One region of the Cytobacillus sp. SAFR-174 genome, then DNA from elsewhere that is predicted to be linked to it. Evidence: riboswitches for the same ligand, from Rfam matches in the RefSeq annotation. Region 1 holds a riboswitch; each other region holds the start of a gene.
What was found. A riboswitch is a leader RNA that binds a small molecule or an ion and turns the genes downstream of it on or off. The one in region 1 is predicted to bind cobalamin.

Region 1 (6,513 bases):
TTACCGGAAATTAATCCCGAGCCGATAGCGAGCATGGAATTATACAGCTGCATTCCGGCCCCCTGCTTATGATTGACCGGGTCAAGCCAGGAATAAATCCTGCTGAACTGATAGGGGTCAATCCCAAGGTATTTCTCTAAAATCTCCGGTGCTATGATCACCAGGTATAGAACCGTTCCTGCTAAAGCACCCAGGATTCCATAAATCGGAACAAGAATTTTCCAGGTGATTCCGGATACCAGGATGATTCCTGCTAATATCGCGATGATGACAAGGGCAGTACCCAGGTCTTCGATAATAATCAATCCTAATGGAGGCAATGTGGCTGCCCCTAGTTTAATTAGGAGATAAAAGTCCGTTCCGGCTGTCTTAGCCTGATACTTCAGATGGTGGTCAGCGATGATTTTGCTGAGGGCGATAATAAGGAACACCTTTACAAATTCAGAAGGCTGCACTGAACCGAGTCCGGGAATGATATACCACAATGTAGCCCCTTTGCGCTCTGGTGCAATGCTTTCCGGTGCAATGAATAGCCCGATAAGCAATAGGATGCCTAAACCGTATAGCAGCCATGTGAGTCTCCGGATTTGCTCGCTGTCAAAATACATGACAATCCCTACAATGACGGCACCTACAATATAATTTTTGATTTGTGAGATAACAAAATTCCCTTCATATTGATTGGAGGATTGTCCGCTGTAAATCGCAATGCAGCTGATGAGAAAAAACAGCAGCAGAAGAAAGCATAACGTCCAATCGAATCGGTCTGAGAATCTATTATTCTGGTTCATTATATACACCTGGTTTCTTTACCTTTTTACATTTTTATCGCAGTCTAACGGGCAGTAAGACCCCACATCTAGAATCAGATGAATCAAGGGAGAATAAGTGGGGGTCAAACTGCCCGTAAAGGCCCGAAAAGAAGAACAAAGACTAAAAACGCCACATCCTGTGGCAACGTCTTTGTGACCCACTTCCTGTGGGCCTCAACTAACAATCAGCCGGGAGAAAAGCACTCCCTGCTGATTGAAGTTTCACTTTATCCTATCAAAGGAAAAATTAACCTTACAATGGAGAAAGAGATTTCACTAGTTAGACGAATATATTATGATGTTGGTTTCCTGTATTTTCAAAAAAAACGGATTAAAAATTTTTTCTCATCTGGAAAGATATTTTCAGATATTTTTGCTACAATAAGAGGATAAAATACTGGAAGTTTGGCAGACAGTTTCATAAGAAGCTGTCTTTTATCAATTAGGCTACGGTTCGGGGGTTTCGTCATTGAAAAGAAGGAATCAAACTATTCGTGATCTCATCTACATCCACCTTAATGAACAGGATCAGTATGTGATGACTTATGGAATTGAGTTTGCAGAGTTTGCCCAGACTCTTTCAGATTCTATTAATAATCTGCTGCTGTTAAAGCATCGTTTTGAACATGGGGACTTTAATACTCACACGATGTTCGATTATGTATCAAGGGACAAGCTGGGCAGGCTGGTTGGGGATGATGTATACGGCTATGGCGATTTTTGCTGGATCGACTTCGAGGAAGAGGAAGCGGTGAATGAGCTTCCCGGCCAGACCATTGCGGAACTTCTTTATCTCGGCCATGTCAAAGAACATCTTAAGCTGCCTTTTTACAATTATCTGAGCAACCGGTATGTGTACCTTGCTCATGATGATGGCTGGTTTAACCGCACATATTACCGCGATCTGAACGATTTTTACCGTATGCTTGGAGAAGTGATCCCCGGGAAAATGGAACAGATGAAGGTAGAAAAAACGCTCCTTGGCATTAAAAAGAAAAAGACGTATCCTCCAATCACCAGAGATGTCCTGCTTTCATTAAAGCCCCTTATGAAAGAAGGAGCGGTCCTTTCCATTAAGGATATTGAACAGAATCGGGTCAGGATTGAGATTCCTATTTGGATTATTGGTGATTTTGCGAATATGGATGATATGTATGATGAGTATGAAGCCATAGTGAAAGAGCCATGTGAGGCGAAGATTGTGTTCGATAAGAAGACAAGGGAATGGAAAATATACTCGCGTTAGAATTCTGAACTTTTTTACAACATTCAGCAAATTTCTATTACTTTTTCTGCGGGATGGTGTATAATCGGAAATAGAAAATTTTATAACCGCAATAGAACAGGTGTCTTCTCAAAAGGGCTTTAAAGCAAGCGCTTTTGAAGACTTAATAGGGAAGCTGGTGAAATTCCAGCGCGGTCCCGCCACTGTAAATGGTAGCTGTCTGCAAATCCACTGTACACCCAAGTATGGGAAGGAGCAGAACGCATTGACCATGAGCCAGGAGACCTGCCTGATTCTTAAGCACCCATAAACCTACGAGGATAGGGAGGTGTTTGGTCCGGCCATCTATTCTGCATTTTTTAAATGACCATACCAACATCTCCTTGCCGTTCGAGGGGATGTTTTTTTATTTTAAAACGGTGGTGACAGGCACCACTCGAATTCTGTCGAAAGTTCTAGGAGGATTGCTGAGAATGAGAAAGTTTTATGCATTTTTATTAACTATGCTGTTTGCTGCAGGATTGCTTGCAGGCTGCGGCGGGAGTGCTGAACAGCCAAAAGAAGAGAAAAAGGTTGAGGAAGGGCAGAATGCTGCATTTCCTGTAACGATAAATGACGCGCTGGATAATGAAGTGGTCATTGAAGCCAAGCCTGAAAGAATCGTTTCCGTGATTCCAAGTAACACTGAAATAGCATTCGAGTTGGGGCTGGGAGAAGAAGTGGTTGGGGTCTCCGACTTTGATAACTACCCGCCAGAAGCCGCAGAAAAGGAAAAGGTTGGAGGCTTGGAATTTAATGTAGAGAAAGTGATCTCTTTAAACCCCGACCTTGTTCTTGCCCATGCTTCAAGCGCACAAAGTTCGGAAGCAGGTCTTCAGCAATTAAAGGATGCGGGTGTGACCGTCCTTGTTGTCAATGACGCGAAGAGCTTTGATCAGGTTTTTGAATCCATTGAAATGATTGGAACGGCAGCGGGAGAGAAAGAAAAAGCAGAAACACTTGTGTCAGACATGAAGAGCCAGCTTGAGGAAATCAAAACAAAAGCGAATGGGATAAAAGAAGAGGACCGCAAATCGGTAATGGTTGAAGTTTCACCTGCTCCAGAAATCTATGCAGCAGGCACTGAGACATTTATGGACGAAATGCTGAGTGCCATCAACGCGGAAAATATTATTTCGGAAGAAGGATGGCCGAAGATGGATCCGGAAGCGATTATCGAACGAAATCCGGACGTGATCATCACAACTCATGGCTATTACACTGAAGATGCTGTCGGCAATGTCTTAAGCCGGGATGGCTGGCAGGATATTACCGCAGTGAAAAATAAGCAGGTTGCCGATGTTGATTCCGATATGGTAACCCGCTCTGGCCCTCGTATTATTGAAGGAGTCGAAGAACTTGCAAAAGCAGTATATCCGGACGTATTTAAATAATAAATTACTGGCTTATGTAACAGCAGCAGCTTTCCTGCTTTGTGCCATGCTGATGGGGATTTCAATTGGAACAGTGTCCATTCATCCCATGACGATCATCAGAGTAATAAGCGCTGAGATTTTTCCCTTTGTTTCATTGGAAAACACAGATAGCATGCATGCAAATATCATTATGGACATCAGGCTTCCGCGCGTATTGCTGGCAGGCTTGGTTGGGGCGTCTCTTGCCATTGCGGGAGCCGCCTTTCAAGGTTTATTAAGAAACCCGCTGGCAGATCCATATACCATTGGAGTTTCTTCCGGGGCTTCACTCGGTGCAGTTTTAACCTTGTTCTTTGGCTTATCCATTCCCTTTGCAGGAATGTTTACGCTGCCTTTATTCAGCATCTTATTTTCCTTTTTAACCATTTTTGCTGTCTTGCTTTTTGCGAGAAATATTGAAAGATCCATGAAAGTGGAAACGATTATTTTAACGGGCATTATCTTCAGTTCTTTTCTTGGCGCTCTAATTTCTCTGATGATTGCTCTGACTGGTGAAGAGCTAAGACAGATCATCGGCTGGCTTCTTGGAAGTGTGTCGATGAGAGGCTGGGCGTATATTAACATTATCCTTCCCTTCTTTGTGATAGGTGCGGTTCTTCTGTTAGTAAACAGCAAAGAGCTTAATGCTATGAGCTTCGGAGAGGAAAAGGCCCGGCATATCGGGGTGGACGTTCAGAAGAGAAAGATGATGGTCCTGATAGCAGGCTCCATCTTAACGGGTGCGGCTGTTGCTGTGTCTGGAACGATCGGGTTTGTCGGACTTGTGATTCCCCATCTGGCCAGGATGTTATGGGGACCGGATCATAGGCATTTGCTGCCGCTATCCATTCTGGTGGGAGCAGGTTTCCTTATTATTGCCGATCTGGTTTCACGGACGATCATTGCCCCTGCCGAGCTTCCGATCGGTGTGATTACAGCCTTAATCGGTGCACCTGCTTTTGGGGTTATTTTAATGAAAAGAAGGAATAAACTTTAAGCGCATAAGGGCGTTTTGCGCTTTTCTAAATTGTAAGAAAGTACAACTTTGAACTTAGGTAACTGTCTAGCTCCAGCGCCTACCCCCTCGAGGTCACAAGCTTGTCTTGTTGCGGCTCCTAGGGACTCGGGGTCATAAGCCGTTTCCTTTCAGAAGGAAAAACGCCTTCTTACAGGAACCGTCTTATGCCTGTCGTCCCTGGGCAGTCGCCTCCACATTTCGGGCAATCCTCCCAAAAAGGCAAATAACGCCTTTCTGTGAGGCTCGTCTTGTGCTTGAGGCCCGCAGGATGCGGGTCATGCAGACGTTGCCACAGGACGTGGCGATCTTAGTCTGCGTTCCTTCGGGGCAAGGCGCTTGCGCTTTTCTGTTCAGAAAGAAGTGGTAAATCATGCTAAGAGTCCAGCAAATCACTGGCGGGTATGCCGGTGCGCCGGTTGTAAAAAATATCAGCTTTGAAGTGGAAAAAGGGGAGCTTTTCGGGATATTGGGGCCGAATGGAAGCGGCAAGACGACGATTCTGAAGATGCTGAGCGGCATTTTGCCCCATACATCAGGTGATATTGTGATCAAAGGTAAGAACCTTTCAGAATATACACCGAAAGAACTGGCGAAAATCATGGCTGTTCTGCCCCAGCATTCCTCTCAGGCCTTTTCATATACCGTAAAGGAAACCGTTTCCCTTGGCCGCTATGCTCATCAAAAGGGCTGGTTCCAGAGCTGGACCAGCAAGGATGAAGAAGCGGTTAACCGGGTTATGGAACAGACGGGCATCTCCCGATTTCAGGATGCTGATATTCAGCAATTATCCGGCGGGGAAAGACAGAGGGTGTTTTTAGCACAGGCCCTTGCCCAGGAGCCGGAAATATTATTGCTGGATGAGCCGACGAACCATCTCGATTTGTCTTATCAAAAAGAACTGCTTGATCTCCTCTCCGTATGGTCAAAGGACTGCGGACTGACGGTGATCTCCATCTTCCATGATTTGAATCTGGCCGGCCTGTACTGTGACCGCCTATTGCTGCTGGAGAATGGTGAAGTCAATATTAACCATGTTCCTAATGAGGTTTTAAAAGAAGGGCGGATACGGGAGGTTTACAGGACGAAGATCGAGAAGCTGCCGCATCCAAGAGTGGCGGCCCCTCAGATGGTGCTGGTGCCTGAGCGCTCACAGGCAGAAAGCCAATTAGAGAAGCGCATCGATCCAGCCAGCCTGGAGGTACGGGAGGATTTGCTGGTCCTTCGCTCGCCATTTCCGCTTAAAACCATGTCTTCAGGTGTAACCGGATCGGGGACTGGCTGGAATCGGATTTTTCTTAACCGGCATGTGAGCAAGAATTATGACTGCAGCGATCATCGGGCAGAGATGGCGGAATTTGTACGGGAAATCGGCTTTGAACCCGGGGAAACTGTGGGGATGATGACCGCTGTATATATTGAGGATTACAGCAGCCAATTTTATGAAGAAGATACATTCTCTGTGTATGTGGTCGTGACAGCCGGTGTCGGCAATGCGGTTGATGCTTCGAAAAGTGAAGAGCATTCCTATCATCTGACTCCAGGTACAATCAATACTTGGATTTTCGTTAATGGCCATCTTACAGAGGAAGCCTTTATCCAATCCATTATGACCGCAACCGAGGCTAAGACCAGAGCACTAAATGATCAGAAAGTTATAGATGCCGTCACAGGGACGATAGCGACCGGAACATCAACTGACAGTATTTTGATTGCCGCCGCACAGCAGGGAGAAAACCTGGAGTATGCGGGTACCATTACACCGCTTGGCAAAGTGATTGGCAAGGGTGTCTACGAATGTACCGTTGAGGCGATAAAAAAATCGCAAAGCAGGATAAAAAGATGATTTTATATCACCTGTTCGCGCTAACCTTTGCCTGGTTACTGGATAAGCTGATAGGGGATCCGCCAAACTGGCCGCATCCGGTCAGGTGGATGGGTGCCCTGATACATAAACTGGAACAAGCTCTGAATAAAGGCCGCTTTAGAAAATTAAAAGGGAGCCTC
Region 2 (6,513 bases), on a different contig from region 1:
AGGTCAGCCAGCTCAAGAGGGAAACCTAGTGACCATTTGCATTACCTTTGACAATGCAGACAAAGCCCGGCAAGTTTTTGATGCCTTACAGGATGGGGGAAGAGTTGAAATGCCGCTATCAGAAACAAGCTTTAGTCCTGCTTACGGGGTCATTAAAGATAAATTCGATGTAACCTTTCAAATTTATACAGAAGGACATCAAGGTTAGTACATACGATATAGGAGAAAAACGGCTTTGCGAAAATATCAAAGCCGTTTTTTTATGACTCGTTTATTGAATGGGTAAGCTTTTAATAATTGAACAATTGGAAAGGAGTATACATAATGACGAACCTGAAAGAAGTATCTATTTCAAAAGTGGAGATGCTTATCAGAAAACCTGTTAAGGAGGTATTCGATGCTTTTATCGATCCTTCGATTACTACTAAATTCTGGTTTACCAAAAGCAGCGGAAGATTAGACAAGGGAAAACGACTCCGCTGGGATTGGGAGATGTATGGAGTTTCTGCTGAACTTGACGTAATAGAATTGGAACAAAACAACAGAATTCTTATCAAATTTGACGATGATACTTCGGTAGAGTGGATGTTTACACCCCGTACAGAAGGAACTTTTGTCACCGTCATTAACGCAGGTTTTAAAGGAAGTCCAGATGAAATAATTAATCAAGTGATAGATTCAACTGGCGGTTTTACGATTGTTCTGTGTGGTTTAAAAGCACTTCTTGAGCATAACATCATTTTGAATCTTGTTTCGGATAGATTTCCTGACGCGCAAGTATAAAGTTAAGAATATCTTTACCCTTAGAGCAAGTGGTAAACAAATTGATTTAACAGCACTGACAAATTTTGAATGGGATGCAGCAGTTCAAGGCATTTGGCCATGATCCAAAAAATGATTTAACTAGGAGTGGATAATGAGAAATTAAAGAATGTGGTACGTTGCCCGGATTTCAGGAGAATGGAGTCTGGATCCTCTATTATTCCGAAAAAATCAAATATATTTGCAGAAATAAGGTACTTAAGCGAATACAAATATATTCAGCAAATTATTATGCTTGCCGGTTAAAGCCAAAAGAAAATACATCCGGCAAGCAGCAGAACCAGCCCCATTAAGATAAGCTTTTCATTTCTTTTTACCCTTCTTTTTTACCCTCTTGGCAATCATGATAGCGGCAAAGAGCAAGGGAATATAAATGAACGTAAAGCCAAACCCTATTTTCCCAAAAAATTCATTAAGCATACTGATCCTTTCGCGCGTATTAATAAAGTTAATCAGTATTAATAAAGCACTGACAACAAAAAACACTCCAATCTTTTGTCTAATATTAAAGATTCTCTTGATAAGTCTCGAACAGATCCAGATGGCAATACACACATTCGGAAGCATAATTAAGTTCCAGTTTGCAATTCCAATATATTCGAAACGTTCCACAAAAGGCATTTCTACAATTTTCCACATGGTCAAAGTGGGCCAGACCTCTTTAGCAAGCAGATCTTCCGAATAATAGGCAAACGTAATGACTGCTAAAATAGTATAGATCAAGGTAGTGGTAAAAACAGCAAGGTGTGCCCACTTTTTGGATTTCTTTGGTTCCTTTATAAAAGGATAAATGAATAGAATAATCTCAAATCCGATGAAGGTAAGCGACATCTTGTAGGAACCGATGAGAAGTTCTTTAACGGAATGGTCCCAAATTGGCAGTAGATTGTAGAAATTTGAAAATTTAATGGCCCAGCCAAATGTGAGAAGGAGATAAGCAGGCAATACAAGACCGAAAAAGGCTATACCGACTACGGTTCTGAACCCTCCAAAAATGATATAAGTACAAAGTATCATGAATCCAAAGGAGAACCAGAAAGTGCTAAGATCCGGAAACATCCACACTTGAATGATTTCGATAAATGTTCGTGCTATGGCTAAGACATACAAAAAAAAGTAACCTATGAAAATGGAACTGATTGCTTTGCCGATAAAATTGCCCAGAAGGTACTTATGGGCTGTCACAAAATCACCATCAACCGTTTCGGCAATTTTATAGTTCATCCAAAGGATGACATGTATGCAACCCCCGGCAAACAGGATGGAGATCCAGGCATCATAGCCTGCATCCTTTGCGATATCTCTCTGATAGCTAAGAACCCCAATGCCAATTTGCATGGACATAATTAAATAAAATACTAAAAATGGGGATATCTTCAATCTGTCTGGTATTGGCTGCTCCTTTATTTGGTTCACCTCCGTTTCATGATTTGGTATCTGGCTGTGGTAAAACTGAGTTCCCACTCCGGCGTTATTCATCAACTTTTTATCTTGTGTTCTTTTTTTGCTAAAGGGGGTAGGCTGTTTATTAAAGTAAGACCAAAGCGTACATTTGTTTTTTGACTATATTAAAAATTTATTGGAATAAAAAGATTTTTCCCATACCTCATGCTGGACTTCATCCTTAATCCTGTTTAGTCATAAGTAAATCACCATTATTTTCTGCATTACTCTTAATATTACCGGTGCTGGAAAACTTATGAATGGAAGGCAATAAAAAGTGTGGCGGTACATAGTTACAACATCCACAAAGTTTCCTTTCTATCATTTGGGGAATGTCTGTCATCGCAGATTCTGCCCAGTTTTCTTCTGCAGTTTCAGAAGTTTCTGAAGTTGAGTATGTAGGAACAGCCCTGACTTTTCAAATGTGTTTTGGTTTCCTGATCACTATATTTTCTATAAACCTTATTCCTATTATTCAGAGGTTAGTTGGCTGGGAATGGGTCTTTGCCTCTTTAGCGATTGGACCGATTCTTGGAATGGTTTCTATGGTCCGGTATAAACGGCATGAATTTTATAATGCCAAAGCTACTAACACAGCATTAAAAAAATTATGAAAAAAATAATATGTCAAAATTGGTCATTATATGTTATATTAGTAAAAAATTAATATATCAATTTAAATAAGTGCTCACTTTGTGAGGTAAAAGGGAAACCAGTGAAAGTCTGGTGCAGCCCCCGCTACTGTAAGAGCTGATGAAATTACAAAGCCACTGAGAAATCGGGAAGGTGTAAGAGTAAGAAGAAGCTTAAGTCAGGAAACCTGCTTATTTAAACGACACTTGCTTTTCGGAGGGAGAAGTATAGGCGGGACAATTATGATCAATTGTTTTTGGGTTTCAGTATGCTTATTTTTATACTGTCATTTCATATGCCTGTATTCCTTTGAAAAGGAGTGCAGGCATTTTTTATTTTGCAAGAAGCATTGAACTTTGAGAATTAGATGGCGCAGGCCGCCTGCTCGAGCAGTACGGCAGCAGACATGGCGCATGTGCATTTCTTAATTGGAGGTAAGCCTATGAAAAAGGGAAAAATCTTTGTTGTCGGCTTTGGTCCGGGCGATCGTGAGCATATAACCAAGCGGGCTGTGGATGCGCTGCAGCAGAGTGATTGCATTATTGGCTATAAAACTTACGTAGATCTGATCGAGACATACGTAACAGCAAGTTCGATTGTCAGCACAGGGATGACTGAAGAGGTATCCCGTGCGCAGGATGCAGTGAAAAGAGCGGAAGCCGGCCAAATTGTTTCTGTGATTTCGAGCGGTGACTCGGGCGTTTACGGCATGGCCGGCCTAGTGTATGAAGTGCTGATCGAATTGGGCTGGAAAGAAGAAGAAGGAATCGAAGTGGAAATTGTTCCTGGCATCTCTGCGATTAATTCATGTGCGAGCTTACTGGGTGCACCTGTCATGCATGACTCCTGCACCATCAGTCTGAGTGACCATTTAACACCCTGGACGGTAATCGAAAAGCGCATTGAAGCAGCCGGAATGGCAGATTTTGTCATTGCATTATATAACCCGAAAAGCGGCCGGCGGACACGGCAGATTGTCGAGGCACAAAGGATTCTATTAAAATATCGTTCTCCTGATACACCAGTGGGGCTTGTGAAAAGTGCTTACCGTGAAAATCAGAATGTCATTCTGACGACACTGGCGGAAATGCTTGATCACGATATAGGCATGCTGACAACAGTTGTGATCGGGAATTCCTCCACTTTCTTTTATGACAATAAAATCATTACGCCGAGAGGCTACCAGCGCAAGTATACGCTTGGGGAAGAGAAGCAAAGCTTAAAGCCGCATCAGCGTTTAAAAAAGGAAGCGGAGCCATGGGCATTAAATCAGGAAACCGGGGAAGCAGTGCCCGGCTACGAGCAAATTGAAAGCAAAAAACAAGAATCCAGTTCACTGAATATGGCTTTAAAGGCTTTATCAATGGTGACGAAATCGGAGATTGACCAAACACATTTGGTGCAGCAGCCAATCGAAGATATTTTTGAATTTGCGGTTTCGCCTGGTGTAGCCAATAAATTTGTTACAGCTGACCAAATGCGTGTACTGGCAGAAGCTGTTGGCGAGAAAGGCACCATGGAATATACACCGGATCACCGATTCTTAATCAAGATTCCAACCGGACGGCCACAGTCAATTGTGGAAAAACTCGAACAGCATGATCTGACAGTCATGCCGGTAGGTGATGTTCTAAATGTAAAAGCCTGCGATTTTTGCTACGGGGAGAAGGCAGAATCCATTCCATATGCAGAGGAAATTGCAGCTGAACTTGGCGGCTTAAAGCTACCAAAGGAACTGCATATTGGCTTTAATGGCTGCGGTATGGCCTGTTATCGGGCGGTATTTGATGATATCGGCATTGTTTACCGCAAGAAGAAGTTTGATTTATTTATCGGGGCAAAGCCGGTTGGCCGTACAGCCCATGCTGCCCAGCCGGTGGCAGAGGGAATTGAGCCTGAACAGCTGGTGCCGTTATTAAAGGAGATTATCGAAGAATACAAAGAAAATGCGCATCCGAATGAACGGCTTTTTAAATATTTTAAGCGCGTGAAAAAAATTCAGTATTTTACCTATCAGGATATGAGCTCCAAGATCGAAGTAGAGCCGGCACCATGCGGGGATTAGGAGGATCTCATGATTTTATTTTTAGCAGGCACAAGTGATGCGAGAGCATTAGCCATTCAATTGAAAAATCAAGGTTATCCCTTATTGGCAACCGTTGTCACAGAATCGGCAGCTGACAGCTTGAAAGCTGAAGGCATTTCTTATAAAGTGGGTCGGCTGACAGAAAATGACATGATTGAACTGATTCAGATGCAAGAGGTGACCACTGTGATTGATGCCAGTCATCCCTACGCGGAAGAAGCGTCAAAAACGGCCATGGCAGCAGCTAAAGCATGCAGCATTCCTTACATACGTTACGAAAGGCCAAAGGAACAGTTTATCTCACCGCTCATCACTGAAGCTGAAAGCTATGAGGAAGCAGCAAAATTGGCTCAATCGCATAAAGGGACAATCATGCTGACAACCGGCAGCAAAACGCTGGAAATCTTCACAAAATATCTGATGCGGGAGGAGATCCGGCTTGTATGCAGGATGCTCCCAAACATAGGAAACATGGAAAAATGCGATAAGCTTGGCGTTAAACAAAAGGACATCATTGCGATCCAGGGGCCATTTTCCGAATCATTAAACAAAGCTCTTTGTGAGCAATACGGTGTAACCCTGATGATTACAAAAGAAAGCGGCAAAGTGGGATCTGTGGATGAAAAAATGACAGCTGCTCTGGAGATGGGGATTCCTGTTATTTTGATTAAGCGGCCGCCACTTCATTATGAAAACTTTTGCACTTCTTTCGAAGAAGTGACTCAAAAATTGGGAGGGCTTTACACATGGCAAACATGAACTTTAATACCACATTTGTACCGGTAACGGTAGATCCGGATAAAATTTATGATCACAGCTTCGCGATTATTAAAGAGGAGATGGGTGAGCATCCATTTACAAATGAGCAGTGGCTGGTGGTTCGGCGTGTCATCCATGCCTCGGCCGATTTCGAGCTGGGGCGAAGCATGATTTTTACACCAGATGCCATTGAAGCAGGGGTTCAATCGATTTTAGCAGGCCGTCATGTCGTGGCAGATGTACAGATGATTGAAAGCGGGTCAGGACGCAAGCGATTCCAAAAGCATGGCGGGGACCTGCATTGTTATATTGCGGATGAAGATGTTTCTAAAGAAGCAAAGGCACAGGGAACAACACGTGCGATCATTTCCATGCAAAAAGCAACGAGTCTGCATGAAGGGGGCATCTATGCTATCGGCAATGCGCCAACAGCACTGCTGGAATTGATTCGTTTAATTAAAGAAGGCCTAGCAAAACCTGACTTAATTATTGGCATGCCAGTCGGCTTTGTATCAGCGGCAGAGTCCAAAGCCGAGCTGGCCGTGCTTGAAGGGATCCCATTTATTACGAATGCAGGGAGAAAGGGTGGCAGTACAGTGACGGTCGCTGCGCTGAATGCCATTTCGATTATGGCGGATGAACGGGCAAAAGCAGCGAAATAAAAAAGATCCATCCCAAATGCGGCACGGCTATACGACAGGTGCCTGTGCCGCAGCCATGACAAAGGCAGCGCTGCAGGCACTTGTGACCGGAGAGGTGCCAAATGAAGT
Region 3 (6,513 bases), on a different contig from region 1:
TAAGCTAAATGAAGATGGGAGAACAGCAACAGTACATTTACGCGGCCCGCTTGAAGAAAGGTCCGAGGTGGAAATTGGAGAACTGACTGAATTGTAATATGACAATAAGCCGCCTCCACTGGCGGCTTTTCGTCTATATATCTCCATTGGAATCAGTTTCTGCCCGTTCATTTAAGTACTTATTCTCAGCAGAAGCAAAGTTTACTGACTGCAGGCTAATTTCTTTGTCAATTCCATAAAGATCTTTGCCATTGTCTTCTAAATTTTCATGCCTTCTATTCACATCATCTGCCTCCTTTCTAAAGTGTTTCCGTTAGTATAAACAGAGATTTTCAATAACATGAAAGGGAAATTATACTTAAACATCCGGAATTTATACCATTTTGAACTCAGAACTTTACATAGGGTACCGGGGTATAATATAATGAAAACAAAGGGGGCTGATCAAATGGCTTTTGATTTGGAAAATGAGGATTTATCTGCTGACAGCTGCTGTTCGATTGATTCGGAGCGAAAAAGTCATCACTCGGAAAAAGTGAAAAAGAATTTGACGACCCGATTAAATCGAATTGAAGGTCAAATACGCGGAATAAAAGGACTTATTGACAGAGACGTTTATTGTGACGATATAATAACACAAATTTCTGCAACTCAGTCCGCTTTGAATAGCGTAGCCAAGCTATTGCTTGAAGGCCATTTGAAAAGCTGTGTGGTTGAAAGAATCCACGAAGGCGATGAAGAAGTGCTTGATGAATTTTTAATCACAGTCCAGAAGTTAATGAAAAAATAACGGGAGGCTACATTATTATGGAAAACGTAACTTTGAAAGTAAGCGGAATGTCATGCGGACATTGTGTAAAAGCCGTAGAAGGCAGTGTCGGCAAATTAAATGGCGTGGATAAGGTAGCAGTGGACCTTGATAATGGCCAGGTGCAGGTTCAATTTGATTCATCTGCAGTTTCACTTGAACAAATTAAAGAAACAATTGACGATCAAGGCTATGATGTAGAGTAATCTAACCCGGAAGGAACGTGTGAATAAAATGCACGTTCTCTTTTTTTACAAATTAAGAAATTTGTCTAATTTTATTTGATTGACATATAGGGTAGTGGGGTATAGTATATAAGTGTAAGGTACTTCGTTTGATAAAGGAGTGGGAGTTATGGGTGATGCAGCCCTGAAGGAGGTTCACCTTCCGATATCGGGAATGACATGCGCGGCCTGTTCATCTCGAATTGAGAAGGGGCTGAATAAGCTGGATGGTGTCCAGGAAGCTAGTGTCAATCTTGCATTGGAAAAAGCAGCGATAAAATATAATCCGGAAGTAACTTCTGTTGAAGCTTTTGAGAAAAAAATTGAGGATCTCGGTTATGCAGTAGTATCGGAAAAAGCAGAGTTCGAATTGCTGGGGATGACATGCGCGGCCTGCTCCGGAAGAATTGAAAAGGGACTTACTAAACTTCCTGGGGTAAAACATGCTGTAGTCAATTTGGCTCTTGAAACGGGCACTGTTGAATATAATCCCGAGCAAGTCTCCGTCCAGGATATGATAAAGAAAATAGAGAATTTAGGGTATCAGGCAAAAGTAAAAACGGATAAAGACCAAGAGATAGAAGGTTATAGGGAAAAGGAAATCGAGAAGCAAAAAGGCAAATTTATCTTCTCATTAATTCTTTCCATCCCTTTGTTCTGGTCCATGGTGGGACATTTCGAGTTTACATCCTTTATTTACGTTCCTGATATGTTTATGAATCCCTGGGTGCAGCTGGCGCTTGCAGCTCCCGTGCAATTTTTCATAGGAAAACAATTTTATGTTGGGGCGTATAAGGCATTAAAAAATAAAAGCGCCAATATGGATTTTCTGGTTGCACTGGGTACTTCGGCAGCGTTTTTCTACAGCTTATACCAATCTTTATTATCACTTGGCAGCAACGGGCATATGGTGGAGCTCTATTATGAAACAAGTGCCATTCTTATAACATTAATCATTTTAGGCAAACTGTTTGAAGCGAGGGCAAAGGGGCGTTCTTCTGAAGCAATCAAAAAGCTTATGGGCCTTCAGGCAAAAACAGCAACTGTCTTGAGGGAAGGGGAAGAAATTGAAATTCCCCTTGAAGAAGTTATTACTGGAGATATCATATTTGTAAAACCGGGTGAAAAAATTCCGGTCGATGGTGAAATTATCGAGGGACAGTCAGCATTGGATGAATCCATGCTGACGGGGGAAAGCGTACCTGTTGATAAAACAGCAGGCGACACAGTCATCGGCTCCACCATTAATAAAAATGGCTTCCTGAAAATTAAAGCCACTAAAGTTGGCAAAGATACAGCACTGTCACAGATTATTAAAGTAGTTGAAGAAGCGCAAGGCTCCAAAGCGCCCATACAGCGAATGGCAGACAAAATCTCCGGGATATTCGTTCCGATTGTTGTGAGCATAGCAGTGGTTACATTCCTGGTATGGTATATATGGGTAAGTCCCGGTAATTTTGCAGAAGCACTAGAAAAGTTGATTGCCGTCCTGGTGATTGCATGTCCATGTGCCCTGGGTCTGGCTACGCCAACTTCTATAATGGCTGGTTCAGGCCGGGCAGCGGAATATGGGGTTCTTTTTAAAGGCGGGGAGCACCTGGAGCTTACACATGAAATCACTACAGTCGTTCTTGATAAAACCGGAACCGTAACACATGGCAAACCGGTTTTAACGGATGTGATTACGGAAGGTAATGTTGAAGAAAGGGCATTTCTCCAGCTTGTAGGATCTGCTGAGAAACAGTCTGAGCATCCATTGGCCGAAGCAATTGTAAAAGGGATAAAGGATAAAGGAATCAATCTTTTTAATCCACAGGAATTTGAAGCTATTCCCGGCTTTGGGATTAAAGCAAAAGTGGAAGGCAAAAACCTTCTAATCGGTACAAGAAGATTAATGGAAACATACGATATAAATGTCCATTCAGCCAAGCAGGAAATGGAGATACTTGAGGAAAATGGAAAAACGGCAATGCTAGTTGCAGTCGATGGCAAATATGCAGGTATCGTTGCAGTGGCTGATACAATAAAAGAAACATCCAGAAATGCAATCAATCGCTTAAAGCAATTGGGGATTGAAGTCATTATGATAACGGGAGATAACAAACGTACGGCTCAGGCAATAGCTGAGGAAGTGGGGATAGACTCTGCAATTGCAGAGGTTCTGCCTGAAGGCAAGGCAGAAGAAGTAAAAAAACTTCAAAACCAGGGAAAAAAAGTCGCCATGGTCGGCGATGGGATAAATGATGCCCCTGCACTTGCTGTTGCTGATATAGGAATGGCGATTGGAACCGGTACAGATGTTGCGATGGAAGCAGCAGATATTACTCTAATGAGAGGGGATTTAAATAGTATCGCAGACGCCATTCTAATGAGTAAAAAAACCATAAGGAATATCAAACAAAATCTTTTCTGGGCATTTGCATACAATACACTTGGCATCCCAGTAGCTGCCTTAGGGTTCCTTGCTCCCTGGCTTGCCGGCGCAGCAATGGCTTTCAGCTCCGTATCTGTCGTTTTAAACGCACTTAGATTACAAAGAGTAAAAGTAAGTGAAAAAAACGTTTAATTGAAAGGGGCAAATTTAAATGAAGAAATGGGCAGGTGCAGCGATTGCTTATCTGGTGCTTGTAATGGCTGGTTATGCGGCATATGATTCTTTCTGGGCTAAGCCAGAGCCGATACCTCATGATATTGAAATCGAAAATCATGAATAACAAATGACCGGGCAGAGGGAATCCCCCTCTGCCCATTTTTGGCAGATTAATAATTGTAATTTATTTCTCGATATGATAGAATTCTCTACAATATATAGTATGGATGTTCTAAAGTGAAAACTACATATAGATCGTGATTGGTGTCCTATATGGACTTAATAGGGAATTCGGTGAAAAACCGAAGCTGTCCCCGCAACTGTAAGTGCAGACGAAAAAAGCATGCCACTGTACAAAACGCTTCATGGCGCTAGTATGGGAAGGGCTTTTAGTAGAGTGAAGCACAAGCCAGGAGACCTGCCAGGGCGATCGAAAGTTTCTTATCTTCGGGGATTGAGATGATGAAACGATCGCGTAATGGCCGTCTGTTCATCTGCTTCCTGCTATTATACTATCGTTTGATCCGCTCATTTTCCGGGCGGATTTTTATTTTGCCTTTAGGAGGAAGTAAGATGGTCCAAACCATACAGCCGATAAAAATTTTAGAAGAACTTAAGACAGAATTTCCACAGCTCGACATTGGGCAGCTATTAAAAAGGAAAGAAGAAATGAGTCAGCTGGGAGCGGAGGTCATGTATGACCAGCTTATACTGGATTGTTTATCATTTATCAGCATTGAAGAGCCAGATTGGACGTATGCCGCTTCACGTCTGCTTCTTAAAAAGCTCTATAATGAGTCCGGAAAAAACAGAGAATGCGGGCCGGATGATTGTTACACACATTTTTATACGCTAATTGAACGTCTGACCGCTTTGGGAATTTATGAACAAGATTTATTAGATGTGTATTCAGAGGAGGAGATAAATGAGCTGTCCTATTTTATTAGGAAAGAAAATGACCGTTTATTTACATACCTGGGGCTGAAAATGCTGGCAGATCGGTATCTTGCCAGGGACAAACAGAAAAACCTCTATGAGCTTCCACAGGAGCGGTTCATGATCATCAGCATGGTGCTGATGAAAAAGGAGCCGAAGGAAAAGCGTCTTGAGCTTGTTAAAGAAGCATACTGGGCAATGAGCGGGTTGTATATGACTGTTGCCACTCCAACACTCGCTAATGCAGGGAAGAACTGGGGACAGCTTTCAAGCTGTTTCATTGAGACCGTTGATGACAGTCTTGATTCCATTTATGACAGTAATACCGATATTGCATCACTGTCTAAAAATGGCGGAGGAATCGGAGTATATTTGGGGAAAATCCGCAGCAGAGGCAGTGATATTAAAGGATTTAAGGGGGCATCTTCAGGGGTGATTCCCTGGATGAAGCAGCTGAATAACACAGCGGTCAGTGTCGACCAGCTTGGACAAAGGCAGGGTGCTATAAGCGTCTATCTGGATGTCTGGCATAAAGATATCTTCCCGTTTCTTGATGCAAAGCTTAATAATGGAGATGAAAGGCAGCGAACACATGATTTATTCACAGGTGTCTGCATTCCTGATTTGTTTATGGAAAAAGTGGAAAGCCGAGGGTATTGGTATTTATTTGATCCCCATGAAGTCCGTACAATCATGGGCTTTTCCCTGGAGGATTTTTATGATGAAGGAGAAGGCGAAGGGTCATTCCGCCAGAAATATAAAGAATGCATAGATAACCCGAATCTATCAAGGGAAAAAGTTCCTGCTATCGAGATCATGAAATCCATCATGAGAAGTCAGCTTGAAACCGGGACACCATTCATGTTCTACCGGGATGAGGTTAATCGGAAAAATGCCAATTCTCACAGCGGGATGATTTATTGTACCAACCTTTGCACTGAGATCGTACAAAACCAAAGTGTTACTAAGAGGGTTGAAGAATATACAAGAGATGGGAGAATTATTATCGAAAAACAGCCGGGAGACTTCGTTGTCTGCAATCTTTCATCCATCAATCTTGCTCGGGCCTTAAGTGAAGGAGTCCTTGAAAGGCTTGTGCCCATTCAGGTGCGAATGCTTGATAATGTTATTGATATAAATAGTATTCCGGTTCCTCAGGGGCAGATCACAAATCAAAAATACCGTGCGATTGGACTGGGGACTTTTGGGTGGCACCACCTTCTTGCACTGAAAAAAATCACATGGGAAAGCGAAGAAGCTGCAGAATTCGCTGACATTCTATATGAACAAATTGCTTTTTTAGCGATAAAAAGTTCTATGAATCTGGCAAAAGAAAAAGGAAGCTATTCAGCCTTTAAAGGTTCTGAGTGGGAAACGGGTGCGTATTTTGAAAAACGGGGATATCTGGAGGCAAAGACAGAAATGGACTGGACAGGATTGAGCAGGGAGGTAAAGGAATTCGGCGTCCGAAACGCCTATCTGATGGCGGTTGCCCCTAATGCATCTACTGCATTAATTGCAGGAAGCACACCGAGTATTGATCCTATATTTAACAAGCAGTATTCCGAAGAGAAAAAGGATTATCGAATCCCTGTTACGGCTCCTGAAATTAACAGTGAGACCATTTGGTACTACAAATCTGCCTATCATATTAACCAGGAGTGGAGCATCAGGCAGAATGCAAACAGACAAAAGCATATAGATCAGGCTATTTCATTTAATTTCTATATACCTAACCATATTAAAGCTATCGATCTTTTAAACCTGCATCTTTCAGCATGGAAGAATAAATTAAAAACAACTTACTATATCCGTTCAACTTCATCAGAGGTTGAAGACTGCGAATCTTGCTCAAGCTAAAGGAGGCCCCTTATGAATACTCTAAAAAAACGCCCAATTATTAATCAATCGGCGCCTAATAAATCAACTTCAATCATCAACGGCGAATGCTCCAA

Region 2: it holds a riboswitch for cobalamin, as region 1 does, so the genes downstream of both, cobJ (precorrin-3B C(17)-methyltransferase) here and ACTHRG_RS18360 (helical backbone metal receptor) in region 1, are expected to answer to the same signal.
Region 3: it holds a riboswitch for cobalamin, as region 1 does, so the genes downstream of both, ACTHRG_RS10900 (ribonucleoside-diphosphate reductase subunit alpha) here and ACTHRG_RS18360 (helical backbone metal receptor) in region 1, are expected to answer to the same signal.

What each region holds. Positions count from the first base shown of each region.
Region 1 is NZ_JBQCMZ010000020.1:34,444-40,956, reverse strand. Features, by position in the region: gene ACTHRG_RS18370 (FtsW/RodA/SpoVE family cell cycle protein) at 1-791, opposite strand, end outside; gene ACTHRG_RS18365 (hypothetical protein) at 1,282-2,058, shown strand; cobalamin riboswitch at 2,140-2,344, shown strand; gene ACTHRG_RS18360 (helical backbone metal receptor) at 2,511-3,470, shown strand; gene ACTHRG_RS18355 (FecCD family ABC transporter permease) at 3,436-4,488, shown strand; gene ACTHRG_RS18350 (adenosylcobinamide amidohydrolase) at 4,880-6,352, shown strand; gene cbiB (adenosylcobinamide-phosphate synthase CbiB) at 6,349-6,513, shown strand, end outside.
Region 2 is NZ_JBQCMZ010000021.1:54,189-60,701, forward strand. Features, by position in the region: gene ACTHRG_RS18885 (VOC family protein) at 1-208, shown strand, start outside; gene ACTHRG_RS18890 (SRPBCC family protein) at 325-783, shown strand; gene ACTHRG_RS18895 (GerAB/ArcD/ProY family transporter) at 1,126-2,229, opposite strand; gene ACTHRG_RS18900 (hypothetical protein) at 2,598-2,879, shown strand; cobalamin riboswitch at 2,931-3,107, shown strand; gene cobJ (precorrin-3B C(17)-methyltransferase) at 3,341-4,963, shown strand; gene cobK (precorrin-6A reductase) at 4,973-5,743, shown strand; gene ACTHRG_RS18915 (precorrin-8X methylmutase) at 5,731-6,405, shown strand; gene ACTHRG_RS18920 (cobalt-precorrin-5B (C(1))-methyltransferase) at 6,380-6,513, shown strand, end outside.
Region 3 is NZ_JBQCMZ010000008.1:155,989-162,501, reverse strand. Features, by position in the region: gene ACTHRG_RS10930 (H-type small acid-soluble spore protein) at 1-97, shown strand, start outside; gene ACTHRG_RS10925 (hypothetical protein) at 134-283, opposite strand; gene ACTHRG_RS10920 (metal-sensitive transcriptional regulator) at 449-790, shown strand; gene copZ (copper chaperone CopZ) at 808-1,014, shown strand; gene ACTHRG_RS10910 (heavy metal translocating P-type ATPase) at 1,163-3,598, shown strand; gene ACTHRG_RS10905 (hypothetical protein) at 3,618-3,746, shown strand; cobalamin riboswitch at 3,868-4,061, shown strand; gene ACTHRG_RS10900 (ribonucleoside-diphosphate reductase subunit alpha) at 4,196-6,418, shown strand; gene ACTHRG_RS10895 (ribonucleotide-diphosphate reductase subunit beta) at 6,431-6,513, shown strand, end outside.